DNA from 3 places in the Mesorhizobium sp. WSM4820 genome. Region 2 is predicted to be linked to each of the others. Evidence: predicted binding sites of a transcription regulator. Region 2 holds the regulator's gene; each other region holds the start of a gene.

Region 1 (6,377 bases), 210 kb from region 2:
CAAGAAGTAGCAGCCATGTTCAGTGGTCAGAGAATGAGCCTCGCTCGGAAACGGCGGAGGCTCACCAGCAGAGGATTCGCTCAACTGCTTGGCATGTCGCCAGTTACCATTACGCGCCTTGAGGGAGAGAAGAATGAACCGTCTTCCGAGACGGTCGATGCCATCGCGGCGGTGTTGCGGTTTCCGCGCGAGTTCTTTTTCGGCGACGACGTTGACGAAGTCACCAAGGACGCGGCCAGCTTTCGCAGCCTGACGACTATGACAGCCCGCGAGCGCGACGCAGCGCTTGCATCGGGGTCGTTCGCGTATCTCCTTTCGGACTACATCTCAGAGAGATTCAACCTACCCGAACCAGTCTTGATAGACTTGGCGCACGAGCGCGACCCAGCGGCGGCGGCACGAACGCTTCGTGAAGTTTGGGGATTGGGCGAACAACCTCTCAGCAACATGATCAAGTTGTTGGAGTCGAAAGGCGTGCGCGTGTTCTCTCTGGCTGAGAACACCAAGAACGTGGATGCTTTTTCGTGCTGGCGGAACGATGTTCCCTACATCTTCCTGAACACCTTCAAGTCGGCGGACCGCAGTCGGCTAGATGCTGCTCATGAGCTGGCACATTTGGTACTGCATCGGCATGGCGGGCCTCAGCAAGGGCGGGAAGCCGAAATCGAGGCCAACAGCTTCGCCTCCTCGTTTTTGATGCCGGCAGCCGACATCAAATCTCGGGTTCCTTCGGTCGCTCGACTGGACGATCTCGTTATCGCAAAGAAGCGTTGGGGAGTCTCTACAGCGGCGCTAGCTTACCGGTTGCACAAGCTTGGGATACTTAGCGATTGGCAGTATCGCACGTTCTGCATTCAGATGAATGAGCGCGGCTATCGACACAATGAGCCGAATAGCGTGCCTCGTGAAGAATCGGTCGTGTGGAAGGCTGTCTTCACGACGCTATGGAGCGAGAAGGTCCCAAAAAATCGCATCGCGGCAGACCTTCATTTGCCTCCCGAGGAGCTTGAAAACCTAGTGTTTGGGTTGACGGGCGATCCGACGCCGCCCAAGCCAACCGGCCGGGTAGGTCTACGGAAGGTGTGATGAACTTTCATGCTTGGCACAAGCTGCCCCTGAAACCCGTGTCCAAATCCTCACCGTGCTTTGCGAGGGTTCTTCGATGCGCTCCACAGAAGGCAAGAGGACCTCGCCAGAGCGCCGCTACAGCCCCGCCGTTTGCACTGGCGCGACCAAGACCAAAGTGCATAGGGCGCTGAAAATGACCCCGGCAATGGCCGCTGGCGTGTCGCAAACTCTCTGGTCAATGGATGACCTTTGCGAGAAGATGGACGCTGTTGCACCGAAGCCCGGCAAGCGCGGCCCGTACAAGAAGCAAGAAAAATTGCTGCCATGAGAGCACAGTACAAGGGCCACCGAATTCTAGATACCGATGCCGGAGCTTTTGCCCTCGATACGTGGAACCCGCGCGATCCCACTGACTTCTCCGTCACTATTGATTTCTATGCCGGTCCAGAAGGAGATAACAGCGCCGACGCATTTACAGCGACTGTCTGCTCTCCCAATTGGTTCCTTCGATCTCAGGGCAGCAAGGTATTTGCGGCGGAAAGTGTGATTTTCATGCCGCGTTTCGACCACGTCGAGCTCGAAAAGTTTCTCAGGGATCGTTGTGCTGCGACCGAGGGGGAAACTTGGCAGGCCATCGGCGCGCAACTCACCAGACTAGGGCGCTGGGAGTTCGACTATCGCCTTTGAAATTTCAAACTGAGACACTACCTGCCGTTGCGGTTCGCCGAGCCGAAGAAATTCAGATATCCAGCACTTCCGTCTCGGCGAATTCCGCGCGTTCCTGGATGAAGCGGAAGCGGGCTTCCGGCTTGGTACCCATCAGCGCGTCGACCGCATCCTTGGTCGCCGCCTCGGCGTCGATCACATCGACCCTGAGCAGCGTGCGCTTTCTCGGGTCCATGGTGGTTTCCTTGAGCTGGGCGGCCATCATTTCGCCCAACCCCTTGAAGCGGCCGATTTCGACCTTGCCGCGCCCGGTGAACTCGGTGCGCAGCAGTTCGTCCTTGTGCGCATCGTCGCGGGCATAGGCGACCTTGCCGCCTTGGCGGATCGAGTAGAGCGGCGGCACCGCCAGGTAGAGATGGCCGTCGCGGACCAGGCTCGGCATCTCCTGATAGAAGAAGGTGATCAGCAGCGAAGCGATGTGGGCGCCGTCGACGTCGGCGTCGGTCATGATGATGACCCGGTCGTAGCGCAGATCCTGATCGCGGTATTTTGACCGCGTGCCACAGCCAAGCGCCTGGATCAGGTCGGAAATCTGCTGGTTGCCAGCCAGCTTGTCGTTGCCGGCGCTGGCGACGTTGAGAATCTTGCCGCGTAGCGGCAGCACTGCCTGGCTGGCGCGGTCGCGCGCCTGTTTCGCCGAGCCGCCGGCCGAATCGCCCTCGACGATGAAGAGTTCGGCGCCGGCCGCGGCATTCTGCGTGCAGTCGGCGAGCTTGCCGGGCAGGCGCAGCTTGCGCACCGCGCTCTTGCGCGAGACTTCCTTTTCCTGGCGGCGGCGCACCCGCTCGTCAGCACGCGCGATCACCCATTCGAGCAGCTTCGAAGCTTCCTGCGGGTTGTCGGCCAGCCAGTGGTCGAAGGGGTCGCGGATCGCGGCCTCGACGATCCTGATCGCCTCGATCGTCGCCAGCCGGTCCTTGGTCTGGCCGACGAATTCCGGCTCGCGGATGAACACTGACAGCATGCCCGCCGCCGAGATCATGACGTCTTCCGAGGTGACGATCGAAGCGCGCTTGTTGCCGACCAGCTCGGCATAGGCGCGCAGGCCGCGCGTCAAGACGTTGCGGAAGCCAGCCTCATGGGTGCCGCCTTCGCCGGTCGGGATGGTGTTGCAGTAGGAGTTGAGGAACCCGTCGCCGCCGAACCAGGTCACCGCCCATTCGAGCGAGCCGTGGCCGCCTTGCCTGTCGCTTTTGCCGGCAAAGATTTCGCGGGTGACCTGGAATTCGTCGCCGAGCGAGGCTTTCAGATAGTCCTTGAGGCCGCCGGGAAAATGGAACTCGGCCTTGGCGGGCGTCGTGTCCTTCTCCTTGATCAGCGAGGGGTCGCAGGTCCAGCGGATCTCGACGCCGCCGAACAGATAGGCCTTCGAGCGCGTCATCCGATAGAGCCGCGCCGGCTCGAAAGCAGCACCCTTGCCGAAGATCTGCTCGTCGGGATGGAAGCGTATCCTGGTGCCGCGGCGGTTATGCACCTCGCCGAGCTGTTCCAGGCCGGTCACCGGAACGCCCCGCGAAAAGCGCTGGCGATAGAGCTGGCGGCCGCGCGCGACCTCGACCTCGAGATGGTCCGACAGCGCGTTGACGACGGAGACGCCGACGCCGTGCAGGCCGCCCGAGGTCTCGTAGACCTTGCTGTCGAACTTGCCGCCGGAATGCAGCGTCGTCATGATGACTTCGAGCGCAGGCTTCTTGAATTTCGGATGCGGATCGACCGGAATGCCGCGGCCATTGTCGGTCACCGCCAGATATCCGTCGGCCGAAAGCTCGACGTCGATGAAAGTCGCGTGGCCGGCGACCGCCTCGTCCATCGAATTGTCGATGACCTCGGCGAACAAATGGTGCATCGCCTTGTCGTCGGTGCCGCCGATATACATGCCGGGCCGCCGCCGCACCGGCTCCAGCCCTTCCAGAACCTCGATGTCGGCGGCACTGTAGCTCTCGCTGCCGTCGCGGGATGCCGGGCGCTTCGCCGCCTGCACCAGCGGGTCGGCCGGGCGCGCGGTGGCGCGAACCGGTTGCGGCTGCTTGTCCAAATTGCCGAAAAGATCGTTGCTGTCGTTCATGCTGGTCCTGGATTGCGATGCTGCGAATCACCACCCGATACTGCCACGCTTTTTGCGGGCAGGCGACGGAGGTTCCCGTTACGTTCGAGGATAGAGCCTCTTACTGCAAAACCATTCGACAACCAAGCGGCGGAAATGGGCCGAGGGCATCGACGCTTTGTAAACCTTGTCCGGAGGTTACGCCGGAAGGTTGGCCGAAAAAGGGTATTCGCGGATTGCTGCTGACCTAGAATGCGGCAGAACCCGAGAAGAGGCTGTCGCTTACGCATGTTGGATTACAGTTCGCTCCTGCTTGCGGCAGCGTTGTCGGGCACGTGCCTCAGCATCACCCTGTTTGCGATCTGGTGCACCGCGCCACAGGCACGCTTTGTGCTGACGGTGGCGTGCGGCATTCTCGTGCTCGTCGCACATGTGGTCTTGTTCTGGCACTATGCCAAGCATCCCAGCCCTTGGCTTTGCCAGATCGTGCTTGCGCTTCTCAGCCTGGGCCTTCTGACCCTCTGCCTGTCGGCCATGCAGTATCTCGGCGTCCACGACTACAGGCGCGCCATCTTGCCGACCCTGGCTGCGATGGTGGTTTGCGCAGGCGCGACGTCGCTGGGCTTTGACGGCGTCGGCTTCATCGTCACCTACGCGACGGTAACGGCGCTGCTCTCGCTTATCGGGGTGATGTTCTGGATCAAAGGTGGTCATGATCGCCGGATATTGCTGGTCGTTTCGTTCCTGAGCGGCGTCTGTGCGCTGTCCTTCGGACTTTGCGGCGCGGTCCTGCTGGTCAAGGGCCAATGGGTGCTCGGCGTTGCGCCCGACAACTGGGCCGAACGGTTGAATTCCGCCGTGGCGGTCGCCTGCATGACGGGGCTCGGCGCATTGACGCTCTCCCTGCACCATTTGCAGGCGCAGATTGAACTGAAGGCCGAGACCATGACCGACCCATTGACCGGGCTGATGAACCGGCGGGCGTTGACGGCATTCTACGGCGAGCGGATTTTCGGCCCGTTCATGTCCGTCGCCATGTTCGACCTCGACCATTTCAAGAAGACGAACGATGTATTCGGTCATCCGGTCGGCGATCAGGTTCTGCGCCGCTTCGCCGCTGTCGTCAGAAAATACTCCAGGACCGGCGTCGACGCCTTCCGGCTGGGCGGCGAGGAATTCGTCCTCGTCATGTCGCGGATGACTGAAGAGAAAGCTTACGACATTGCGAGCAAGATCAGCGTCGCCTTCGGCACGGAAGTCGTCGCCACCCAGCTTGGTCCGTTGCGCAGCACAGTCAGTGGCGGCATCGGCTTTGGCGGGACGGATGGCACCAGTCTCGACAATGTGCTGGCCGAAGCCGACGCCGCACTCTATGCGGCAAAGCGCGCCGGGCGAAATCGCGTCGTCGCCCAGAACAAGGCGAGCAAGGCCGACGCGCCGGCCTTGCGTTCTGCCTGATTGAGGCTTCTATCTTCTTGTTAGACCATGATCTTGTCCGAAAACCGGATTCCACTTTTCGGGATCATGGTCTACTCCGCCGCCCCCAGATATTCCGACAGCGGCGGGCAGGAGCAGACGAGGTTGCGGTCGCCGGCGACATTGTCGATGCGCGACACCGGCGGCCAGTATTTGGCTGACGTGTCGGCATCGCCGGCGGGGTAGGCCGCCTCCAGGCGCGAATAGGGATGGGTCCACTGGCCGGCCAGCGCCTCGGCGGCGGTATGCGGCGCATTGACCAGCGGATTGTCGGCTAGGGGCCATTCGCCTTTCGCCACCTTGGCTGCCTCGCCTGATATCGCGATCATCGCCTCGCAGAAGCGATCGAGCTCGCGCTTGGGCTCGGACTCGGTCGGCTCGACCATCAGCGTGCCGGCGACCGGAAACGACATGGTCGGCGCATGGAAACCATAGTCGATCAGCCGCTTGGCGACGTCGTCGACGCTGATACCGGCACTGTCCTTGAGCACGCGGGTATCGAGGATGCATTCATGCGCGACGCGCTCGTGCCTGCCCTTGTAGAGCACCGGGAAATGCGCTCCGAGCCGCGTCGCCACATAATTGGCGGAAATGATCGCCGTCTCGGTCGCCTGCTTCAGGCCCGAAGCGCCCATCATCCGGATATACATCCAGGTGATCGGCAGGATCGAAGCGCTGCCGAACGGTGCAGCCGACACGGCATGGCCCGAGCCTTCGACGACGTGGCCGGGCAGATAGGGTTGCAGATGCGCCTTGACGCCGATCGGGCCGACGCCGGGACCGCCGCCGCCATGCGGGATGCAGAACGTCTTGTGCAGGTTCATGTGGCAGACGTCGGCGCCGATGTCGCCGGGGCGGGCGAGACCGACCAGCGCGTTGAGGTTGGCGCCGTCGAAATAGACCTGGCCGCCATGCTCGTGGACAAGGGCGCAGAGGTCGCGCGCGCCTTCCTCGAAAACGCCGTGCGTCGAGGGATAGGTGAACATCAGCGCCGCAAGGTCTTGCGCATGCTCGTCCGCCTTGGCTTTCAGGTCATCGACGTCGATGTTGCCGTCTTCGGTGC
Region 2 (6,377 bases):
GGCGAGACGGTGAGCGAGATTTCCGGCGCTGTCGCCACCATGCGCGCCAAGATGCTGCGCGTCGACGCGCCGGCTGGCGCCATCGACATCGTCGGCACCGGCGGCGACAATTCGCACAGCGTCAACATCTCGACCGCATCCGCCTTCGTCATCGCCGCCTGCGGCGTGCCGGTGGCCAAGCACGGCAATCGCGGACTGTCCTCGCAGACCGGCGCCGCCGACGTGCTGACCGCGCTCGGCGTCAAGCTCGACATCCCGCCGGAAACGATCGGCCGCTGCATCCACGACGCAGGCGTCGGCTTCATGTTCGCGCCGGCGCATCATCCGGCGATGAAGCATGTCGGCCCGATCCGCGTCGAGCTCGGCACCCGCACCATCTTCAACCTGCTTGGCCCGCTCTCCAATCCGGCTGGTGTCGTCAGGCAGATGGTTGGCGTCTTCTTGCCGGAATGGATTATTCCGGTGGCCGAGACGTTGAAGGCACTGGGCGCCGACCACGCCTGGGTCGCCCATGGCGACGGCTATGACGAGATCACCACCACCGGCGAAACCCAGGTCGCCGAACTGGTCGGCGGCGAGATCCGCAGCTTTACGCTGACCCCGGAAGCGGTCGGGCTGAAGCGGCATACCAAGGACGAGTTGCGCGGCGGCGATGCCGCCTACAACGCCCAGGCGCTGCGCGACATGCTGGGCGGCGCTGCCGGTGCCTTTCGCGATACGGTGCTGATGAACGCCGGCGCCGGACTGGTGGTGGCGGGAAAGGCGACGACGCTTGCCGATGGCATGGCGACGGCGGCGCAAGCCATCGACAGCGGCCGGGCGCTGAAGGTGCTTGACCGGCTGGTCGAGATTTCGAACGGATAGCGCCGTGTCTGATATCCTGCGCAAGATCGAAGCCTACAAGCGCGACGAGATCGCGGCGGCGAAGGCGCGGGTGCCGCTTGCCGAAATCAAGGCGCGGGCAAAGGATACCGACGCACCACGCGGCTTTCTCTCGGCCCTTGAAGCCAAACGCAAATCCGGCAGTTTCGCGCTGATCGCCGAGATCAAGAAGGCGAGCCCGTCCAAGGGCCTGATCCGCGCCGATTTCGATCCGCCGGCGCTGGCCAGGGCCTATGCCAAAGGTGGGGCTGCCTGCCTCTCGGTGCTGACCGATGCGCCGTCTTTCCAAGGGGCGCCTGAATTCCTCACCAATGCGCGCAGCGCCGTGACATTGCCGGCTTTGCGCAAGGATTTTCTATTCGAGCCCTATCAGGTGTTCGAGGCCCGTGCGTGGGGCGCGGACGCCATCCTGATCATCATGGCGAGCGTCGATGACGCCGTGGCCAGGGAACTCGAGACGACGGCGTTCGAGCTCGGCATGGATGCGCTGGTCGAGGTGCATGACGAGGCCGAGACGGAACGCGCGCTGAAACTGTCGTCGCGGCTGATCGGCATCAACAACCGCAATCTGCGGACGTTCGAAACCAGCATCGAGACATCGGAGCGGCTCGCGGCGATGGTGCCGGCCGACCGGCTGCTGGTCAGCGAGAGCGGTATTTTCTCGCACCAGGACTGCCGCAGGCTGGAACGGAGCGACATTGGCACTTTCCTCGTCGGCGAGAGCCTGATGCGGCAACAGGACGTGGCCACTGCGACGCACCTGCTTTTGACGGGCAAGGCGCCCGCCAATGCATCTGCCCGAAAATCGGAATCGATGTTCGGAGAGCATGATGCATAGATGCAAAGCGTCAGAGTGTACTTTGTGCGTCCAAACGGACGCACGTCGCTCCAGGGTGACCTGACGATGTCGGCCGCCCTCACCCATCTTGGCGCGAAAGGCGAAGCCAATATGGTCGATGTCGGCGACAAGGCGGAGACGACCCGCACGGCAATCGCCGAAGGTCTTGTCTCGATGCGGCCCGAAACGCTGAAAATGATTCTCGACGGCGATGCCAAGAAGGGCGACGTGCTGGGCACGGCGCGCATCGCCGGCATCATGGCGGCCAAGAGGACGCATGAACTGATCCCGCTCTGCCATCCGCTGCTGTTGACCAAGGTATCGGTAGACATCGAACCTGACGCGACGGTGCCCGGCCTGAAGGTCACGGCGCTGGCCCGCGTCACCGGCAAGACCGGCGTCGAGATGGAAGCGCTGACCGCCGTCTCGGTCGCCTGCCTGACCATCTATGATATGGCCAAGGCGGTCGATCGCGGCATGGCGATCTCCGGCATCAGGCTGGTGGAAAAAACCGGCGGCAAATCCGGCGACTACAAGGCGGATGCCCAGGGGGCAGGCCAATAATGGCGCTGCTGGCGGTCGCCGAGGCGCTCGAGCACCTGCTTGCGGATGCTGCGCCCTTGCAGGCTGAAAGCGTCGCCCTGATGGATGCCGCCGACCGCGTGCTGGCGGAGCCGCTCATGGCGCTCCGCACCCAGCCGCCATTCAACGCGTCGGCCATGGACGGCTATGCCGTGCGGGCCGACGATGTCGCGTCCGTGCCCGCGAGACTTTCGGTGATCGGCATGGCGCCGGCCGGACGAGGCTTTGCCGGAACAGTCGGCCCGGCGCAGGCCGTGCGCATCTTCACCGGCGCGCCGCTTCCTGCAGGCGCCGACACCATCGTCATCCAGGAGAATGTCCGCGACCTCGGCGGCGGCATGGTCGAAGTGACCGCGCCCACGGTTGAAGGCCGCAACATCCGCCGCCTCGGGCTCGATTTCTCGAAGGGCGACGCGCTGCTGGAGAAAGGCCGCCTGCTTGATCCGGCGGCATTGTCGCTGGCGGCGTCGGCCAACCACCAGCAGGTCCGCGTGGTGAAACGGCCGCTGGTCGCCATCATCGCCACCGGCGACGAATTGCTGCCGCCGGGCAGCGACCTTGGCCCCGACCAGATCATCTCCTCCAATGCGTATGGCGTCGCCGCCGCGGCCCGCTCGGTCGGCGCCAGCGCACTCGATCTCGGCATCGCCCCCGACCGCAAGGAGGCGATCGCCGCGCTGGTGACAAAAGCCGTCGACGCAGGCGCGGACGTCATCGTCACGCTGGGCGGCGCCTCGGTCGGGGACCATGACCTCGTCCATGACGTGCTGACCGGCGAAGGCATGGCGCTTGATTTCTGGAAAATCGCCATGCGGCCCGGCAAGCCACTGATGTTCGGGCGGCTGGGCGCCATCCGCTGCATCGGCCTGCCCGGCAATCCGGTGGCCAGCCTGGTCTGCACGCAGCTCTTTCTGAAGCCGCTGCTGGCGCGGCTCGGCGGCCGCGCCTTCCGCCAGGACATGCGTCAGGCGCGGCTCGGCGCCGCCATGCCGGCCAACGATCTCAGGCAGGACTATGTACGCGCGGTGGTGAAGGAAGAAGCCGGCACGCTTGAGGCAACGCCGTTCAGTATCCAGGATTCCTCGATGCTCAGAATGCTGGCCGACGCCAACGGACTGGTCGTGCGCGAGCCATTCGCTCCCGCAGCCGCAGCGGGCGCCGCCTGCAGCGTGCTGATGCTACGCTGAACAAAACGTCAACACATTCATTAAACTTTAAATGGTTGCGGAACACAACTGGAACAGATAGTGTTTGTTCTGGGTTTGTTTTTCTGATTCTGTTGGGGGTCGCGATGCTGACACGCAAACAACATGAACTGCTGATGTTCATTCACGAACGACTGAAGGAAAGCGGCATTCCGCCCTCGTTCGACGAGATGAAGGAAGCGCTCGACCTCGCCTCCAAATCGGGGATCCACCGGCTGATCACGGCGCTGGAGGAACGCGGTTTCATTCGCCGCCTGCCCAACCGCGCCCGCGCGCTGGAGGTGCTGCGGCTGCCCGATTCGATCGCGCCGGGCCTCAATGCGGCGCGCAAATTCTCGCCGAGCGTCATTCAAGGCAGCCTTGGCCAGGGCGGGCTTGGACAGGGCGGCCTCGGACGGCAGATCAAGCCGGCACCTTCGCGCATGCGTGCCGCCGGCAATGACGACGACGTCGTTGCCACCGTCTCCATACCGGTGATGGGCCGCATCGCTGCCGGTGTGCCGATCGACGCCATCCAGCACCAGACGCATTCGATCTCGGTGCCACCGGACATGATCACCGGCGGCACGCACTACGCGCTGGAGGTCAAGGGTGATTCGATGATCGAGGCCGGCATCTTCGACGGCGACACGGTCATCATCCGCAACGCCGACACCGCGCAGCCTGGCGAGATCATTGTCGCTCTGGTCGACGAGGAGGAAGCGACGCTGAAACGATTCCGCCGCAAAGGTGCCTCGATCGCACTGGAAGCCGCCAATCCGGCCTACGAGACGCGCATCTTCGGGCCGGACCGGGTCAAGGTGCAGGGCAAGCTCGTCGGACTGATCCGGCGTTACTGAAGGGCAGGCTTCTGGGGTTTCTCGGCCCTGCGGTATGGCGGCAGGCCCCTCGCCTCGCGCGAAAATCGCCGCTGCTCATGCCAGGGCCTGTATGGCTGTCTGACGGCAAAACGGATTTCTGCGCGCGTCGTCGCCGATAGCGGATCGAAGAAGACGGCGGCACTGCCCATGCGAGCGAGCTGCCGTTTGGTGACGACGAGAACCAGCGGGTGCGGCAGGGTTTGTAATAGGCTGTGGCGTCGTCGATGACGATCAAATCCGCAAAGGCACAGGCCGGCCGCGCGGTTTTGCGGTTGTCGGCGAGCGCAATGAGCGCGCCGGACGGATGCCGGGCCAAGCACAGGCCGGCAGTGCAGGTGAAAGGCGCTCCCGGCGGCAGGTCGGCCGGGTCGGCGATGTCGAACTGCACATCTCCTTTTTCGAATGTCTCCGGCTCGACGATCGTTGTTGAAACCAGCGCATGTTTCCAGTTGTCGGTGGTGAATTCGTTCGAACGCATCCGGTTGACGGCAAGTTCGCCGCCGCCGATCGGCAGCGCCACCAGGTGCGCATCCTCCGAGATCAGCACGTCGGGGGTGCGCGTCTCGGAAATCGTCAGCAGGCCGGCGAGCGCAAAGGGAAGTGCGGCAAGCCGCAGCCACGTCGTCGCCATCGTGGCGATGACCAGGGCGACCGTCACCAGCAGAACCGATTGCAACGAAATCAGTCCGACTGCATCGATCGGCGAACGCTCCGAGATCCATCCCGAAATTGCGATCATCGCCGTCAGGCCCTTGCCCATCATGTAGAGGAAGGGGCCGTCGAGGCCGAAAGGCATTGACAGGGCGCTGAGGACGGCCAGGAACATGACGATCGTGACGATCGGCATGACGGCCAGATTGGCGAACAGGCTGAGCGGCGAGACGCGCTGGAAGTGCCAGATGGCGAAGAGCGCGGTGGCGCTGCCGGCAATGATGGAGGTCATTGCGATGGTGCCTGCCCCGGCGACGACCTTGCGCGTGACGAAAGCGGCCGGTGACCGTCGCTGTCGCGGCGCCTTGGCCTTGTCGGCACGATAGTCGGACCAACCGGCATAGGCGCCCACGAGAGCCGCAGTCGCGGCGAACGACATCTGGAAGCTTGCGCCGACCACCTCGTGCGGCGACACGACGATAACGGCGATGGCCGAAATCGCCAGGTTGCGCATGGTGAGTGCCGCCCGGTCGAACAGCACGGCGACAAGCATTACCGCCAGCATGATGAAGCTGCGTTCAGCCGCGACCACGATACCGGAAAAGATCAGATAGGCAGCGATGGAGACGAGTGCGGCAGCAGCCGCATATTTCTTGACCGGCCGGCGCGACGAAAAGTCGGGAAACAGCGCAAAGGCGCCGCGCAGCAATCCCATGACGGTGCCGGCGACAAGCGCCATGTGCAGGCCGGAAATGGAGATGATGTGGTAGATGCCGGTGCGCCGCATCGATTCGTTTATCTCTTCGGGGATGCCGGCACGCACGCCGACGATCAACGCAGCGGCAATCTCCCCCTCGGCACCACCGATGCTGTCCCTGATATGGTCGGCGATGGTTTCGCGCGCCTTCTCGATCGACGAAGAAAGGCGTGCGGATAACGGTGCATCTTCGGAGACGACGATCTTTGGACTGCCGAGGAAAAAGCCACTGGCACCGATACCGGCGAAATAGCTGTCGAAGGAGAAGTCAAAGCTGTCCGGTCTGACCGGGCCAGTTGGAGGCAGAAGCCTCACATAGCCGGTTGCCACCGAGCCTGCGGTCATCTCAGCGGGAATCTTGCGTGCCGACACCCTGACACGTTCGGGTGCATAACGCAGTGTCGGCCGGGCGGTCGACATCACGTCGATGGTCAGCCTGATCCGGCCGTTCGCCATCTGGTCGAGCCTGACCACACGGCCGGTCAGCCGGGTCTGGATTTCCGAACCGAGCATCTTCGTTCCGGCGCGCCAGGTTTCAACCTTGGCGGCGAGCACACCAAGCGCGCACAGCAACGCTGCCATGAAGCACAGATGCGTTTTGC
Region 3 (6,377 bases), on a different contig from region 2:
CCGGCACGAAGACGTGGTAGGCGCCGAAGCGCACGCCGAGCCGGCGCAGGGCGGCGCGGCCCTCCTGGTCGAGCGACTTCATCTCCTCGGCGATGTCGCGGCGGTTGATGAGGCCGAAATTCTCGACGAGCTGGAAGGCGACGCCGCGGCCGATGCCGGTGATCTGCTCGGCGTTCTTGAGGTCGACCAGCGGCTTCAGCAGCGACTCGATCTGGAAATTGACGAAGCGCTCGGCGCGCGCCGCGACCTTGTCGCGGGCGGGACCGGTGAGCTGCTCGTCGGCCAACAGCACCAGGCGCGGCTTCAACGGCTCGTCGCCTGCGACCAGCGTGCCGATCGGCGCGCCGATCCAGCGCAGCGTGCCATCGGAGCCGAGCGCGATGTCGCCATTGGCCGAGGCGCCGAAGCGTTCGGCCCGCGCCTCGAATTCGGCTGCAAGCGCCTTCTGGGCTGCTGTGCGCACCGCCTTGGCGTCCTCGCCGCCGGCGCTTTGGTCCGCGGTGAAGCGGAACCCCTGCAACTCGCCGACATGATGGCCTTCGACGAGGACGGTTCCGGTTGGACTGATTTCGGCTTCAGGCATGGTATTTTCTCTAAGGCGCCGCATGAGGACGGAAGTCCTGCGGTCTACGAAGCGTTTCGTCAACCGCTCATGCAGCGCATCCGACAATCTGTCTTCGATTTCGCGCGTCTTTTCCTGCCAGTGTGCCTGATCGGCCAGCCAGCCGGGCCGGTTGGAAACGAAAGTCCAGGTGCGGATCTGGGCGATCCGGTGCGACAGCGTGTCGATGTCGCCCTCGGTGGTGTCGGCGCGGCGTACCTGCTCGGCCATGTAATTCTCATCGACATGGCCATGCCTGGCAAGGTCCATGTAGATCGAGGCGATCAGGTCGGCATGCTGAGCCGGGGCGATCTTCCTGTAATCGGGAAGGGCGCAGGCCTCCCACAACAGCGCCACGCGCCTGGCGTCGGTGGCAAGCGCCCGGATGTCCTCGTCGCGGGACAGATGTTCGAGCGCCTGCGCATCGACCGCCGGCAGCGCGCGCGTCAGGCCTTCAACCGGCGCGTTGGTCTCGATTGAGCGCTTCAGCGCGTCGAGGTTGGCGAAATCGAAACGCGCGGTGCGCCATTGCAGCACCTTCACCGGGTCGAAATCATGCGCTTCGATCTTCTTGACCAGTTCCTCGTCCAGTGGATCGACCTGGCCGGTGACGCCAAAAGTTCCGTCGCGCAAGTGCCGGCCGGCGCGGCCGGCGATCTGGCCGAGCTCGGCCGCTGTCAGGTTGCGATACTGGTAGCCGTCGAACTTGCGGTTCTGGGCGAAGGCGACATGATCGAGATCGAGGTTGAGGCCCATGCCGATCGCATCGGTGGCAATCAGATAATCGACATCACCCGACTGGAACAGCTCCACCTGCGCGTTGCGGGTGCGCGGCGATAGCGCGCCGAGCACGACTGCCGCACCGCCCTGCTGGCGGCGGATCAGTTCGGCGATGGCATAGACCTCGTCGGCGGAGAAGGCGACGATCGCCGTACGTCGCGGCAGGCGGGTCAGCTTCTTCGAGCCGGCATAGGCGAGATGCGACAGCCGTGGCCGCGTCACCACCGACACCCCCTTCAGCAGACGCTGGAGGATTCCGTGCATGGTCGCTGCGCCGAGCAGCAGCGTCTCCTGGCGGCCGCGCAGATGCAGGATGCGGTCGGTGAAGATGTGGCCGCGCTCGAGGTCGCCGGCCAGTTGGACCTCGTCGACGGCAACGAAGGCGGCGTCGGTCTCGCGCGGCATGGCTTCCACGGTGCAGACCGAATATCTGGCGCCGTCGGGCTGGATCTTCTCCTCACCGGTGATGAGGGCCACCTTGTGAGCGCCGACTTTTTCGCAGACGCGCGAGTAGACCTCGCGGGCGAGCAGCCTGAGCGGCAGGCCGATAATGCCGCTTTCATGCGCCACCATGCGCTCGATGGCGAGATGGGTCTTGCCGGTGTTGGTTGGCCCGAGCACAGCGGTCACGTCGCGGCCTGACAGGATCAGTGGCTCAGTGTGTTTCGGCTGGATGTTCATTGACCTGGAAATTAAGGCTCTCTGCCTCGCGTTGTCGGGAGCGCGCCCCGTGGTGGCGCGGGTGACTGCCGACACATAGGGATTTTGGGCGTGAAGCGAAAGCAGAATATTCCGATGGCAGCTCGAAGCCTTCCGTCGGCATCGATAATCCGTTTCGCCGTTTCGATTTAACAGATGGAACGAGTCTGGAACGAATCGGCTACGAATCGCTGACTCGCGCAGATTCAGGTTTTGTTCACGGCTACATCTGGATTTTTCGCCGGCGAGTCTCACCACATGCTGAATCGCCGAACTGGCCCGTTTCATGCTGGGCTGACGTCGCCGTTAACCTTTGCCGCTGAACGATCGATGCAGGTCGGCCGGCGTCATCCAACACTCTGAAATAATTAAACTTTCCTAACGCGCCTTAACCATTTGGGGATGTTTTTCAGCCTTTGTCGTTTAACACTGCGCTCAAAGCCGGAACGAAACGGCGACGAATCGGCGCCGAAGCATGTTTCCCGGTTTGTTCACCCCCATATGTAGTATCGTGAACAGGTTTTCCACCTGTTATCCACCGGCGGGGAACAGGGTTTTGCACAGGCCGCACGCCCGCCGTTAACCTTTGCGCGCCGCTTTGGCACAATCGGCGTCACGACCATCGTTCGACGCAGTCGCTGCACCAGGATGCCAGCAATGCAAAACGGCCTGGTTCAAGCCTCTCCCATGGCATAGCGCTGCCGCAGCGGGCTGCAACAGTCACCGGCAACAGGCCGACGCCTCAGGTGATATATTGGCCGCCATTGGCTGATATGGTCGAGCCGGTGATGAAACCGGCATCGTCGGAAGCGAGGAAGACGACGCAGCGTGCGATCTCTTCCGGCTCGCCGAGGCGGCCGACCGGGATCTGCGGGATGACGCGCTCATTGAGCACCTTCTCGTCCATCGCCCTGACCATCTCGGTGGCGATGTAGCCGGGGCAGATGACATTGACGGTGATACCGACCCGCGCCCCTTCCTGGGCGAGCGCCTTGGTGAAGCCGATATCGCCGGCCTTCGACGCCGAATAATTGACCTGGCCGGTCTGGCCTTTCTGGCCATTGATCGAGGAGATGGTGATGACGCGGCCGAACTTGCGGTCGCGCATGCCGACCCACAGTGGGTGCGTCATGTTGAAGACGCCGGAAAGATTGGTGTCGACGACCTCTTTCCACTGCTCGCGCGTCATCTTGTGGAACATGGCGTCGCGGGTGATGCCGGCATTGTTGACCAGAACGGAAACCGGGCCGAGATCGGCCTCGATCTGCTTGATGCCGGCGGCGCAGGCATCGTAGTCGGCGACCGACCATTTGTAGACGGGGATGCCGGTCTCTGCCTTGAATTTCTGCGCCGCTTCGTCATTGCCGGCGTAGTTCGCGGCGACCTGATAGCCGGCGGTTTTCAGGCCGATCGAGATCGCGGCGCCAATGCCGCGCGACCCACCGGTGACGAGTGCTACCTTTGTCATAATATCCTCCCTTTTTCTCGATCGGCGGGCGGCGAACGGAAACGCTCTAACGGCGGAGCCTGTTCGCCACCGACTGTTTCACGGCTTGCTCGCTCCGTCCTCACGGCGCTTTGCAGATGACTTCACAGCGCTTCCACGCACATGGCGACCCCCATGCCGCCGCCGATGCACAGCGTGGCAAGGCCTTTCCTGGCGCTTCTGCGGCGCATCTCGTAAACCAGCGTGTTGAAGATGCGGGCCCCGGAGGCGCCGATCGGATGGCCGATGGCGATGGCACCGCCATTGACATTGACGATCGACGGATCCCAGCCCATGTCCTTGTTGACGGCGCAGGCCTGGGCGGCGAAGGCTTCGTTGGCCTCGATCAGGTCGAGATCGCCGACCGACCAGCCGGCCTTGGCCAGCGCCTTGCGCGAGGCGGGAATAGGCCCGGTGCCCATAATCTGCGGATCGACACCCGCGGTCGCCCAGGACACGATGCGCGCCAGCGGCGTGATGCCACGCTTTGCGGCTTCCGCTTCGGTCATCAGCAGCACCGCGGCGGCGCCATCATTGATGCCGGAGGCATTGGCGGCGGTCACCGTGCCGTCCTTGTCGAAGGCCGGTCTCAGCTTGGTCATGGCCTCGATCGTGGCGCCGTGGCGGATATATTCGTCCTGGTCGACAATGGTGTCGCCCTTCTTGCCCTTGACGGTGAAGGCCACGATCTCGTCCTTGAATTTGCCGGCTTTCTGCGCGGCCTCTGCCTTGTTCTGGGAGGCCAATGCGAGCTGGTCCTGGTCCTCGCGGGTAATCTGGAACTGGCGAGCGACGTTTTCGGCCGTGTTGCCCATGTGGTAGCCATTGAAGGCATCCCACAGCCCATCCTTGATCATGATGTCGATCATCTTGTAGTCGCCCATCTTGACGCCGGCACGCAGGTGTTGAGCGTGCGGGGCCAGCGACATCGATTCCTGCCCGCCGGCGACGATCACCTTGGCATCGCCTGTCGCGATCTGCTGCATACCGAGAGCAACAGCGCGCAGACCTGAGCCGCAAACCTGGTTGAGGCCCCAGGCGGTGGTTTCCTTCGGCAGGCCGGCTTCGATAGATGCCTGGCGGGCGGGGTTCTGGCCCTGAGCCGCGGTCAGCACCTGGCCGAGGATGACCTCGTCGACTTCCGCCGGCTCGACACCGGCACGAGACAGCAACTCCTTGATGACGACGGCACCAAGCTCATGCGCCGGCGTGGCGGCGAAGGCGCCGTTGAAGGAACCGACGGGCGTGCGCGCCGCACTGGCGACAACGATGGCAGCGGACATGTTCTTCTCCACACTTCGAGGTATCGAGGTTTTGGTATCGCAGTTTGTATCGTCAGGGCTTTTCTTGCCCTTTCAATGATCCAAGTCAAACCGGAAATGGGCATACCGGCCATGCGCCGCAAGCAGGTTGCGCATCCGTGGTGGATACAGCCGGCCCATTGCTGCGCAGCATTTTTAGTCCGCCGTGCAGCATTAATTGATGCCGCACTGCACAAACCGCTTGGAATTGTAACGCTTTTGCGCATATCCTTGAAAAGGCGCAATCGTTACCGGCAGCTTACCTCAAGTGCGCCGGTGTCCTGGGAGGATGCTGATGGCCGCGAAAGACGAACCGATTATCATCAAGAAATATGCCAATCGCCGCCTCTACAACACCGGCACCAGCACCTATGTGACGCTCGAGGACCTTGCCGAAATGGTCAAGAAGGGCGTGGAGTTCACCGTCCAGGACGCCAAGACCGGCGACGACATCACCCATCCGGTGCTGACCCAGATCATCTTCGAACTGGAGAACAAGGAAGGGCAGAACATGCTGCCGATTCCGTTCCTGCGCCAGTTGATCGCTTTTTACGGCGACCAGATGCAGATGATCGTGCCGAGCTTCCTCGAACAGTCGATGATCGCCTTCTCGAAGGAACAGGAACGCTTCCGCGAGCAGATGAAGGGTGCGTTGGGCAAGTCGCCGCTGGACATGATGAAGATCGCCACGCCGATCAAGGCGCTGGAAGAGCAGACGCGCCGCAACATGGAGATGTTCCAGAACGCCATGCGCCTGTTCACGCCCTTCCCACCGGCAGGCTCGAATGGCACTTCCGCAGCGCCGGCGGAGCCGGCCAGGAAAGAGACGTCGGAAAAGCCCGACGACCTTCAGGAACTGAAGGAACAGATCGCCGCCATGCAGCGCAAACTCGACACGATGTCGTGATCGCCGGCCGGCCGGCCGAAATCTCTCATCAGCAGGCCGTGTCAGAAATCTCCGCCTCGGAATGAGTGCCGCGCGACCGCTATTGCGTTCTAAAACGCAATCTCACGAACACCCGAAGTGGCTCCAGGGCACGCTGACCAACTGTTCGCACGGCCTGTTCAGGCGCACAGCTTCGAGTGAGGGTGACCTCTTTCAGGACAAAAATTTCATGTCATCGCCACTGAGTGCCGCTGTTTTTGCGCCACACGAGACATATATGCTGCACTGCAATATGGTCCGTTGGCGCCGTAATGAAGGATTTCGCCTTGCCCAGCAGAAAAACCGCCATCGTCACCGGTTCCACCTCGGGCATCGGCCTGGCAATCGCCCATGCCCTCGCGGCCGATGGCTGCAACATCGTCGTCAATTCCTTTTCAGACACGGCCGACGACCAGGCCGTCACCGATGCGATCGCCAAGCATCACGGCGTGAAGACTGTCTACATCAAGGCAGATATGTCGAAGCCGGCCGAATGCCGGGCGCTGGTCGCAAAGGCAGCCGAGAGCTTCGGCTCGGTCGACATCCTGGTCAACAATGCCGGCATCCAGCATGTCGCGCCGGTGG

What was found. The regulator LexA, encoded in region 2, represses DNA repair genes until DNA is damaged. The targets are predictions, from matches to a motif close to TGTTCNNNNTGTGTTCNG.
Region 1: a site for LexA is predicted at 3,930-3,947, ahead of parE (DNA topoisomerase IV subunit B). Genes of this name have one in related genera too.
Region 3: a site for LexA is predicted at 2,238-2,255, ahead of AC0L2R_RS25705 (helicase-related protein). Genes of this name have one in related genera too.

The regions. Positions count from the first base shown of each region.
Region 1 covers NZ_JBVVQN010000004.1:314,963-321,339, reverse strand. Annotated here, with positions in the region: gene AC0L2R_RS09530 (hypothetical protein) at 1-10, shown strand, start outside; gene AC0L2R_RS09525 (helix-turn-helix domain-containing protein) at 16-1,086, shown strand; partial or broken gene AC0L2R_RS09520 (hypothetical protein) at 1,175-1,396, shown strand; gene AC0L2R_RS09515 (Imm8 family immunity protein) at 1,393-1,755, shown strand; gene parE (DNA topoisomerase IV subunit B) at 1,808-3,859, opposite strand; gene AC0L2R_RS09505 (GGDEF domain-containing protein) at 4,127-5,296, shown strand; gene gcvP (aminomethyl-transferring glycine dehydrogenase) at 5,368-6,377, opposite strand, start outside.
Region 2 covers NZ_JBVVQN010000004.1:106,455-112,831, forward strand. Annotated here, with positions in the region: gene trpD (anthranilate phosphoribosyltransferase) at 1-864, shown strand, start outside; gene trpC (indole-3-glycerol phosphate synthase TrpC) at 869-1,720, shown strand; gene moaC (cyclic pyranopterin monophosphate synthase MoaC) at 1,787-2,284, shown strand; gene AC0L2R_RS08570 (molybdopterin molybdotransferase MoeA) at 2,284-3,489, shown strand; gene lexA (transcriptional repressor LexA) at 3,594-4,346, shown strand; partial or broken gene AC0L2R_RS08580 (ComEC/Rec2 family competence protein) at 4,340-6,377, opposite strand, start outside.
Region 3 covers NZ_JBVVQN010000018.1:83,798-90,174, reverse strand. Annotated here, with positions in the region: gene AC0L2R_RS25705 (helicase-related protein) at 1-2,062, opposite strand, end outside; gene phbB (acetoacetyl-CoA reductase) at 2,823-3,548, opposite strand; gene AC0L2R_RS25695 (acetyl-CoA C-acetyltransferase) at 3,671-4,849, opposite strand; gene phaR (polyhydroxyalkanoate synthesis repressor PhaR) at 5,163-5,774, shown strand; gene AC0L2R_RS25685 (3-hydroxybutyrate dehydrogenase) at 6,080-6,377, shown strand, end outside.